Regions from separate parts of the Micromonospora sp. NPDC049679 genome, predicted to be linked through region 2. Evidence: riboswitches for the same ligand, from Rfam matches in the RefSeq annotation. Region 2 holds a riboswitch; each other region holds the start of a gene.
The links. Region 2 has a riboswitch for cyclic di-AMP ahead of AB0J06_RS12880 (hypothetical protein). Riboswitches for the same ligand answer to the same signal wherever they lie in the genome.
Positions count from the first base shown of each region.

Region 1: linked by a shared signal. The riboswitch ahead of AB0J06_RS17740 (C39 family peptidase) and the one ahead of AB0J06_RS12880 (hypothetical protein) in region 2 are both predicted to bind cyclic di-AMP.
Region 3: linked by a shared signal. The riboswitch ahead of AB0J06_RS13605 (hypothetical protein) and the one ahead of AB0J06_RS12880 (hypothetical protein) in region 2 are both predicted to bind cyclic di-AMP.

Region 1 is NZ_JBFANZ010000025.1:55,659-58,927, reverse strand. It holds gene AB0J06_RS17745 (adenylyl cyclase) at 1-51, opposite strand, end outside; cyclic di-AMP (ydaO/yuaA leader) riboswitch at 1,082-1,222, shown strand; gene AB0J06_RS17740 (C39 family peptidase) at 1,534-2,313, shown strand; gene AB0J06_RS17735 (hypothetical protein) at 2,371-2,592, shown strand; gene pabB (aminodeoxychorismate synthase component I) at 2,783-3,269, shown strand, end outside.
Region 2 is NZ_JBFANZ010000016.1:18,890-22,158, forward strand. It holds gene AB0J06_RS12875 (cation diffusion facilitator family transporter) at 141-1,055, shown strand; cyclic di-AMP (ydaO/yuaA leader) riboswitch at 1,212-1,341, shown strand; gene AB0J06_RS12880 (hypothetical protein) at 1,346-2,386, shown strand; gene AB0J06_RS12885 (glycosyl hydrolase) at 2,928-3,269, shown strand, end outside.
Region 3 is NZ_JBFANZ010000017.1:53,882-57,150, reverse strand. It holds gene AB0J06_RS13610 (fused MFS/spermidine synthase) at 1-630, opposite strand, end outside; gene AB0J06_RS13605 (hypothetical protein) at 670-1,632, opposite strand; cyclic di-AMP (ydaO/yuaA leader) riboswitch at 1,702-1,833, opposite strand; gene AB0J06_RS13600 (inositol monophosphatase family protein) at 1,991-2,791, opposite strand; gene AB0J06_RS13595 (response regulator) at 2,796-3,248, opposite strand; gene AB0J06_RS13590 (ATP-binding protein) at 3,262-3,269, opposite strand, start outside.

The DNA of each region.
Region 1 (3,269 bases), on a different contig from region 2:
CATGAGCGCCCGGCCGAGTCGCCCTCGTACGCCAGGGGACTGGGTGGTCATACGGTTCGTCCTCTCCGCTGGCCGGGACGTGCTCCGGACGCAGCGACCGTTGTAGGGAGGTGCTTCGACGGACGCACGGGGGCGCTCGTGCGCGGGTCACTCACGGCCGTCATCGACCTGCCCTTTCGGACGGTGGATGGAGACCAGCGGTGAGAGCGCTCTCTCGCCCGCCGCACTTGTATCACGCGGTGTAGGAAGGGGTTCAGATGTTTCTACCGTGCAAATCAGCCGCACGCCATGGCCGTGGAGCTTGATTTTTGGTGGTGTCAGGGCGAGCGCGGCCGGCGACCTGCTCCGCCGGCCGCGGGTTGTGGCGCAGCAGCGTCTGGACCAGGTTTCCGCTGCGCCGTACCTGCAGCTCCGGCCCATAGTCCTATTCGAGCGCCGCGACGCCCTCGGCCGCGTCTCCCTCGATCACCATCGGATCCGGTCGGCGGTCGCGTTCCGTTCCCGGAGGATATCGAGAAGCGTCCGAACTGGTCCTCCGATGTGTCCCTGCGCGCTGAAGTCACGGCCGGTCCTCAGATCGGACGACACCGAGCAGCCCTCACGGACAGGGACGCCGGATAAGGCGCGGGTCCTCGTGGCTGCGGTCGGCTTCTGTCAAGCGGCAAGAATGGGTTTCGCGGCGCTGAAAAGCAATTGGCGAACGCCAACGTGTCAGCTTCATAATGGATTATGGGCCATGGCTGAACGCGTGAGTCGTCGCGGTTCGGGCCGGCGCGGGTCGAGGTAGCCGCCTGTCGACTGTGATCGATGTAGACCGACGTCCCCGTCCATCCATGAATGAAGATCATCCCTGGTGGGATGCCTGCCGACGCGGGGTGTCGCCACGACCGTCGTTCACGGACTCCCTCGCACCGGCTGCGGCGTTCGGTCCGTACCGCGCAGTTCACGACTTCTCGTGCATTCCTGCGCCGAATATCCGTGCCACCGATCGCACCCGCAGATGGGGGGCTTTGCGGCGTCGGGGCAGGACCAGTAATGTCGGCTCGTCCGACCCGGTCGTTGGTCATCAAAGGATGACGCCGGATCGGGCCCGCTTAGTCGTGCTCGCACGAGCCGGGGACCCATTGCAATTGGGGTGAATCCGCGGGCCTTTGGCCTGTGGTAGGGCGATCCTCCCGCCCGAATCCGTCAGCTAACCCGGTACGCGGTATCGGAAGGAGACACATAACAGTGCAGCGCCGTCGAATGTGCCGTGGCACATCCCCCCAGTCCCCCCGCAGCGCGCTTCCCTCCTGGGCCGCCTCTTCCGCAGCGGGTTCGTGACGCTGGATCACTAGCCACGCCAACGGTTCGACGTTCGGCTGCGTGTTTCCCGGCATCCCGCTGAGTAAACCCGCCCCCCATTTCCGATGGGGCTGAGCGCCCTCCGCGTCGTGATCGCACCACCGACGCGGGGTCGACCGCTGACCTCTGGCTCACATCTCGCCGTTATTGGGACGCCGACTTCGAATCGGCACAGCAATGGAGCTTTGAGTGACCCCTCGACGTACCCGCAAGCAGTTCCGGCACGCCATCTCCCGCCGTGCTTTCCCGGTCGCCGCGTTGTCGGCCGCCCTTCTCGCCGCCGCCGCTACCGGCACCCTCCTGCTGAACGAGCCCGACCCCTCGTCCTCCGCGCACGATGCGTCGACCACGGCGGTCGTCGACATGGCGCTGGGCGGCGACTCCGGGCGTGGCGGCGACCGCGCCGACCGCGCGGCCCGTCCGCAGGCCGCCTCGCCGGCGCCCGCCGCGCCGAAGCCCCCGTCGCAGCGGGTGCTCGGCTACGACTTCCAGGAACAGCCCAACTTCTACTACTGCGGTCCGGCCGCCACCCGGAACGCCCTGACGGCACGTGGCTTCAAGCTGAGCCAGGACGAGGTGGCGAACAAGCTGGGGACCACGACCAGCGGCACCAACTCCGCCAACGACACCACCCGCGTGCTGAACAGCGTGATCGGCAGCGACGTCTACAAGACGCACGAGATCCCCGGTCCGGCGACCCCCGCGCAGATGGATCAGCTGCAGGCGGACGTCGTGCGCGCGGTCAGCGACGGGTACGCCGTCGTCGCCAACATCGACGGCAGCACGACGGACACGGACGGCGCCTGGCGCTCCTACCCGGGTGGCCACTACGTGACGATCGTCGGCTACAGCGACGACGGTCGGACCGTGAAGGTCGCCGATCCCGCGGGTATCGGTGGTGACGGCACCTACTGGGTGACCACGATCAACATGGCCAACTGGATGGCCGGGCACGGCTACTCCGCCTGAGCCCCCGACCGGGTGCCGGCGCTCTGCGCCGGCACCCGATCCGCACCTCGTTCGGCCGTGCAGGGCCAGCTCGTCGAGCTGGCCCTGCAGCGCATCCAGCTCCGCTTCGCGCTCGGCTTGATCTCGCTCCGCGCGGGCACGGGCGTCTCCTCCGGCGTCGGTGTGGCCGATTCGTCACCGCGTGCCGCCTGGCAGATGGAGATACCACCGCGCGCGCATCGCACACCGTCGCGCGCGTCGCCGGTTGACCAGCCGCTCGACCACCGTCTCGTGCGGTAGCAACCGACGTGCGGCGCGGTACGCCGAGCAGCGCGACATGAGCAGGATTTCCCGCGTCGGCTCCCCGAACTCATCATCGAGGAGACATGCAGGGTTGATGAGCTCATAATCGGCGACACCCCAGCGGCGTGGTCCGGTCCGGGGCGGCAGCGGTCGTCCGCTACGAGCCACGGGGAAGAGGCAGCTCGGCATGCGAACGCTTCTGATAGACAACTACGACTCGTTCACATACAACCTTTACCAACTCCTCGGCGAGGTCAACGGGGAGCCCCCGGTCGTGCTGCGCAACGACACCGACTGGGCGCAGGTGCCGATCGCGGAGTTCGACGCGGTCGTGATCTCTCCGGGGCCGGGTCGTCCCGAGCGTGTCCGCGACTTCGGCGTGAGCACCCGGGCGATCCGGGACAGCGGACTGCCGGTGCTCGGCGTCTGCCTCGGCCACCAGGGCATCTGTGACCTCCTCGGCGGGACCGTGGGGCCTGCCCCGGAGCCGGTGCACGGCCGGATCTCCGGCGTGCACCACACCGGTGTCGACATCTTCGCCGGGTTGCCCTCGCCGTTCTCGGTCGTTCGCTACCACTCGTTGGCCGTGACCGCGGTCCCGGACGAACTGGAGCCGATCGCCTGGAGCGAGGACGGAACCCTCATGGGCGTGCGGCACCGTACGCGACCGATCT
Region 2 (3,269 bases):
TTCCAGGCCGCGGACCCGGTTGCCGGGCGGGCATATCAGGCTCGACGAACCCGGTAGGTACCATTGGTTGCACACATAGCAATGTGAGCATGGTTTGGCCGACCGCGGCCGATCCGGCGGGTGAGTGACGGAGGGCGAGCGTGGGCGCAGGTCATGACCATGGCGCGCAGGCGGCGCGGGCCGGCGAGCGGCATCGCGGCCGGCTCTGGGGAGCTGTTGCCGTGCTCGCCACCTTCATGGTCGTCGAGGCGGCCGCCGCGTGGGCGACCGGCTCGCTCGCCCTGCTCTCCGACGCCGGCCACATGTTCACCGACGTCCTCGGCATCGCCATGGCCCTCGCCGCGATCACCGCGACCCGGCGCGCGGCGCAGGACCCCCAGCGGACCTTCGGGCTCTACCGCCTGGAGGTGCTCGCCGCCCTGGCGAACGCGGTGCTGCTCTTCGGGGTGGCCGTCTACGTGCTGGTCGAGGCGGTACGCCGGTTCGACCACCCGCCGCACGTGCTCGCCGGGCCGATGCTCGCCGTCGCGGTCGGCGGACTCCTCGCCAATCTGGTGGCCTTCGCGCTACTGCGTCCCGGCGCCCGGGAGAGCATCAACGTGCGCGGCGCGTACCTCGAGGTGTTGGGCGACCTGCTCGGGTCGGTCGGGGTCATCGTCGCCGCGGTGGTGATCGCCACGACGGGATGGTGGTACGCGGACCCGATCATCGCCGTCTCCGTCGGCCTCTTCATCCTCCCCCGCACCTGGCGCCTCGCCCGGGCGGCCGTACGGATCCTCGTGCAGGCGGCCCCCGAGCACCTGGAGGTGCCCGCGGTGCAGGCCCGGCTCGCCGCGCTGCCGGGGGTCTGCGATGTGCACGACCTGCATGTCTGGACGCTCACCTCGGGCATGGACGTCGCCTCGGCGCATCTCACGATCGAGCCGGCCGCCGAGGTGGCCAGCGTGCTCGCGGCCGCCCGGGACACCCTGCACGACGAGTTCGCGATCGAACACGCCACGTTGCAGGTGGAGCCCGCGACGGCGCCGGGCGCGTGCGGCCCCGCCCACTGGTGATTAGTTTCCGCTTAAATTTCGTGACCTCATCTCGATCTTCTGCCGTCATATGTCACGAGTTATCGGTATAAAAGGCTCAACCGTCGCAGATCCGAACCCGCGCCCGCCGGTAGTGTCGGGACCGGCTTCCGCCAGGCGGCGCCCCTCCGGCGCCGGTGGGAGCCGTCGCCTAATCGCCGAAGGGCGAGCCGGGGAACCACGTAGGTGGGGTGCATCCGCGTCAGCGGTAGGGATCTTCCGTCCCGAACCCGTCAGCTAACCCGGCCGGCGGCTGACGGAAGGACTGGAATGTGACGTTGAAGCCCCCCGTACGACGGACGTTCGCGGCGCTCCTCGCGGTGATCGCCGTCACCGGCTCACCCGCCGCCGCGGCCCCGCCCGCCGCCGCGCCGGCCGGCCTCCGGGCGGCGCCCGGCGACATCGACGAAGGCGGCACCCCCAAGCTGCGTGAGCAACTCAACGCGGCGAGCAAGGGCTTCGTGGACGCCAAGGCGGCGCTCAACAACTCCATGAAGCGGCAGAAGGAGCTCGACGCCCACCTCAAGACCGTCGAGGCGGAGCTCGTCGTCCGCACGGAGACCGTGGGCGCGCTCGCCGGCCAGGTCTACCGGACCGGTCGGCTCGGTCCCGTCTCCGCCCTGCTCAACAGCGGCTCCCCCGACGACTTCGTCAGCCGCGCCTCCACGGTGAGCGCCGTTGCCGCCGGCGAGGAGAGCAAGCTGAATGCGCTGATCACCACGCGCGACCAGGAGACCCGCGCCAAGGCCGCGATCGACAAGGAAGTCGGGGAGCAGAAGAAGCAGCTCACGGTGATGGCGAAGCGCAAAGAGCAGGCCGAACGGGCGCTCGCCGCGGCCGGCGGCGGACAGGCCGCCGGCGGGGTGAGCGGCGGCTCCGCGTCCGCCGCGCCGGCCCGGCGCAATCCCGACGGCTCCTTCCCGGGCGAGTCCTGCAGCGTCGACGACCCGACGACGGGCGGCTGCCTCACGCCGCGCACCGCACACGCGTTGAGTCAGGCGAAGGCCGCCGGCTTCGAGCGCTTCGTCGCCTGCTTCCGCGACGACGGCGGCCCGGGCGAGCACCCCCTCGGTCGCGCCTGCGACTTCGCGGCCCAGACGGGCGGGTTCGGCGGGGTCGCGAGCGGCGGCGACCGGACGTACGGCAACAACCTCGCCAACTACTTCATCAACAACGCCGATCGGCTCGGCGTGCTCTACGTGATCTGGTTCAAGCGGATCTGGCTGCCGAGCAGCGGGTGGCGCGCCTACAACAACGGCAACGGCGACCCCTCCAGCGACCACACGAACCACGTGCACCTGTCGATGAACTGACCTGAATCGTGCGGCTGGCGCCACCCGGGACGGGTGGCACCAGCCGCACGATCGTGTTCAGCGGCCGCTGCGGGTCGAGTCGAACGCCGCGTCGTCGACGCAGACGCGCGTCGCATCCCCGCTGCAGCACCGCGACCCGTCGCGACCATTCATGATCGCCTTCATCGCGCTGATGAGAGCGATCATTTCGCGTTGCGCGGATGGGGGCGCGCGGTAATGGCGGAATGCGCGGAGAGCCGCACGGTATCGCGTTTCCCGCCCGATTCCGCTGACGAGAGAGCGCTCTTTCACACACTCCACGTGATCGGCCGACCACCCACGTCGGCTCTCGTTCCGATGCTGTGAGAGCGCTCTCTGGTGGAGTTATATACCCCGGCAGCCGTCGATGTCAATGCACCCGTTCGGGCGACTGAGCGATCCGTTAAAGATGCTCGCCGAATATTGACAGGATCCAGCCCTTCTGGTGACCTCCACGCAACGACTGGTTAATGCATGCGAAATCTTCTCGCTGCCGTGCCAGCACCCCGGAACCGGAGGAACGATGAAGCTCTCCATCCGTCGCGTCGTACCCGGCGGCGCTCACCACGCCGGTGCGCGCACGCGCGGCACCGACGTCGCCCCGCGACGACGTGCGCTCGCGGCAACCACGATCGTGGCGCTCGCGGCCGGCGTCCTCACCTTCGGCGCGCTGCGCCCGGCCGACGCGGCCACCCTCGGCGCCGGGAGCTACGCGACCACCCGCCCCGCCGGCGGCGCCGCCCCCACCGCCTGCGGCAACATCGCCACCAACCCCCGCCAGTTCGTCACCGGCAACGCCCCCGGCGGCGCCGTACCCACCAACGACTGGTGGTCGTCGCTGCTCTTCAAGCGGTACGACTGCGCC
Region 3 (3,269 bases), on a different contig from region 2:
GTCGCCCCGGTCCCGCCGCCGCAGATACGCGGCGAGCACGATGCCGGACACCCCCAGCAGCACGGCCAGGCCGACCATGATCACGCTGCTCGGCAGCGCCGCCACGAGAACGAAGCCCGTCCCCAGCGTCGCGGTGATCGCCCCCAGCGTGCCGATGCTCGACAGCCGCCCGACCACCCGACCGGTGCGGCGCAGGTCGCCGAGCTGCAGCTTGACCACGAGCGGGGTGACCGCGGAGAGCAGCGCGGCCGGCACGAAGACGGCGAGCGCGGTGAGCAGCAGGATGCCGCCGGCCGCCCCGCCACGCAGCACCTCACCCGCGTACCGGACCAACGGCAGGGTGAGCGCCGTGGCGATGCCGGCGAGCACGAGCGCCGGGGCGAGCAGGGGCCGCGGATCGCGGCGGTCGGCGAGCCAGCCGCCGAACCAGGCGCCGTAGGCGATGGCGGAGAGCGCGACGCCGATCACCGCGCTGCTGGTCTGCAGCGTGACGCCGACGTACGGGCCGACGAGGCGCAGCGCCACGACCTCCAGCACCAGGACGGCGCCGCTGGCCAGGAAGACCAGCGCCGCAGCCAGCCCGTCGGGGAGCGGCCGGGCATCGACGACGTCCGCTTGTGGAGTTTCCATCGCTGCGATGGTACGCAGCCCGACGCCGGCGATCCGCGTTTACACCATCGACAGATGGACGTGGTTCGTGTGGTCGCCGGCCGGACTACCGCCGCCGCTGTACGAGCGCCATCCCGTGCCCGGCATCCAGATCTGGCGGTACCAGATCACGTAGAGCACCCCGAGCCGGCCGGCGTTCTTGATGTAGAAGGCGGCGAGGTTGTTGCCGTACTGGCGGTCGGAGCCAGCGGCGTCCACTTCCTCGAAGCCGTCCTCTGCCGCCGCGAAGTCGCAGGCCCGGCCCTTGGGGTGCTCACCACCGCCACCCGAGCGGAAACAGGAGACATGGTGGTCGAACCCGGCGGCCTGGGCCTGGCGCAACGCGTGCAGGGTGCGTGGGGTGAGGCAACCGGAGGTGGTCGGATCGTCGATGGTGCAGGACTCGCTCGGCCACGATCCGTCGGGGTTTCTCGGCGCCGGCTTGGCGAGCGGTGAGTTGGCGCTGACGAACCCCCCGGCCGCGGCGCCACCGACGGCGGCCAGTGCCCGCTCCGCGTCCTGCTTCTTCCGCGCGATGATCGTGACCTGTTTCTGCTGCTCCTTGACCTCGTTGTCGATCGCGGCCTTGGCCCGGGTGACCTGCTCGCGCGTCTCCGTGAGCAGGCGCATCTGCTGGTTCTGGCGCTGGGCCATCGTGTCCAGGCCGGCGGCCCGCTCGAGGAACGCGTCCGGCGAGGCGCTGTTGAGCAGCATGGAGACGGCGGAGAGCCGGCCGACCCGGTACGACTTGTCGGCCACCACACCCATCTCGGCGGTGACTGTCACCAGACGCTGCTCCACCTTCTCCAGCTCCAGCCTGAGCTCGAGCTGACGCTTCTTGGAGTTGTCCAGCTTGGCCTTGGCCTCGATGTGCCCCTTGGCCGCCGCTTCGAGCGCGGCGCGCAGACTCTGGCTGCCGCCCTCGTTGGGGGCGGGCTTGGGCGCCGCACCGGCGGTGACGGGCGCCGCGACGAGGAGCGCCACGGCGGTGAACAGCGCCGCGATCGGTGCCAGGGCCCGGCGCCGGGGAGAGCTCGTCTTGCCGACCAAAGCTGTTCCTTCCGTCGGCCGCCTACCGAGTCAGCTGACGGGTTCGGGACGTGGCGCTCCCTACCGCTGGCGCGGATTCACCCCACGGAGATGCTTCCCCGGATCGCCCGTGGACGATTTCGGCGGCGGCCCTCACCGGCGCCTGGGGGCACCGCCTGGCGAAGACCGGCGGTCAGCTTACCCGACCCGCCCGCCCTGTCGAGTCACCGCAGGGCCCCGCAATAGCACATGACGCGGCCGGCGGCCGCAGGACCCGCCGACAACGCCGTGACCCGACCACGCCGGGCGAACCTCACCGGTCGGGAAGCAACGTCTCGCTGACCGTCTGCCAGATCTCCTCGGTCGCCGCCACCAGCAGCCCGGACCGATCGTCCACCGGATCGTAGGGGCCGCCGTCGAAACGGCGGGCCGCGCCGCCCGCCTCCCGCACCAGCAGCGCCCCCGGCGCGTGGTCCCACGGCAGGGTGCGCCAGAAGAGGGCGAAGTGCTGGCGACCGGCGATGATGTCGAGGTATTCGCGCCCCGCGCAGTGCTGACCCGTGAGCACCTCGCCCAGCTCGGCGCTACCCGCCTCCGCTCCGGCCCGCAACCGCGTCGGCAGAAACCGGATCATCGCGGGGCCGCGCAGCACGCTCCGCGCGGGCTGCTCCGCCGCCGCCACGATCCGACGCCCGTCGAGGTACGCCCCCGCCCCGCGCTCGGCGACCGCCAGGCTCTCGGCGATCGGGTCGTAGATCCAGCTCGCCACCGGCGCGCCGGCGCGCAGCAGCGCCACCATCACCACGAACGGGGGGTGGCCGGCGGCGAAGTTCGCGGTGCCGTCGAGCGGATCGACAACCCAGACGTCGCCCGTACCGCGGAGCAGGTCGAGTCGGGTCGGGTCGGCGCCGACCCCCTCCTCCCCGACCACGACGGAGCCGGGGAGCAGCCGTCGCAGCCCGGCGGTGAGAAACTCCTCCGCCCGCCGGTCGGCGACGGTGACCAGGTCGCCGGGGGCCTTCTCACGCACGTCCGTCTCGGCCAGCCGGCGGTACATCGGCAGCACCGCCGTGGCGGCGGCTTCCCGGACCAGTGCGGCGACCTCGTCGATCATGCGGTCAGCCGCGCGGCGGCAGCTTCACCACGCTGACGAAGAACTCGTCGATCTGACGGATCACCGCGATGAACCGCTCGAAGTCGACCGGCTTGGTCACGTAGGCGTTGGCATGGAGCTGGTAGCTGCGCAGGATGTCCTCGTCGGCCTGAGAGGTGGTGAGCACCACGACCGGGATCCTGCCGAGCTTCTCGTCCTTCTTTATCTCGGCGAGCACCTCTCGCCCGTCGCGGCGCGGCAGGTTGAGGTCGAGGAGGATGAGGTCCGGCAGGACCACGTCCGCGTACTTCCCCTCACGGCGCAGGTAGGCCAGCGCCTCCGCGCCGTCGGACACCACGCTCAGCCGGTTGCGGACCTTGTGCTCCTCGAACGCCTCCTGCGTCATCAGCACGTCGCCGGGGTCGTCCTCGACCAGAAGAACCTCGATCGGACTCTGCCCGTCGACCGGTGCTGTCATGCCCGCATCTCCTTCACGCCA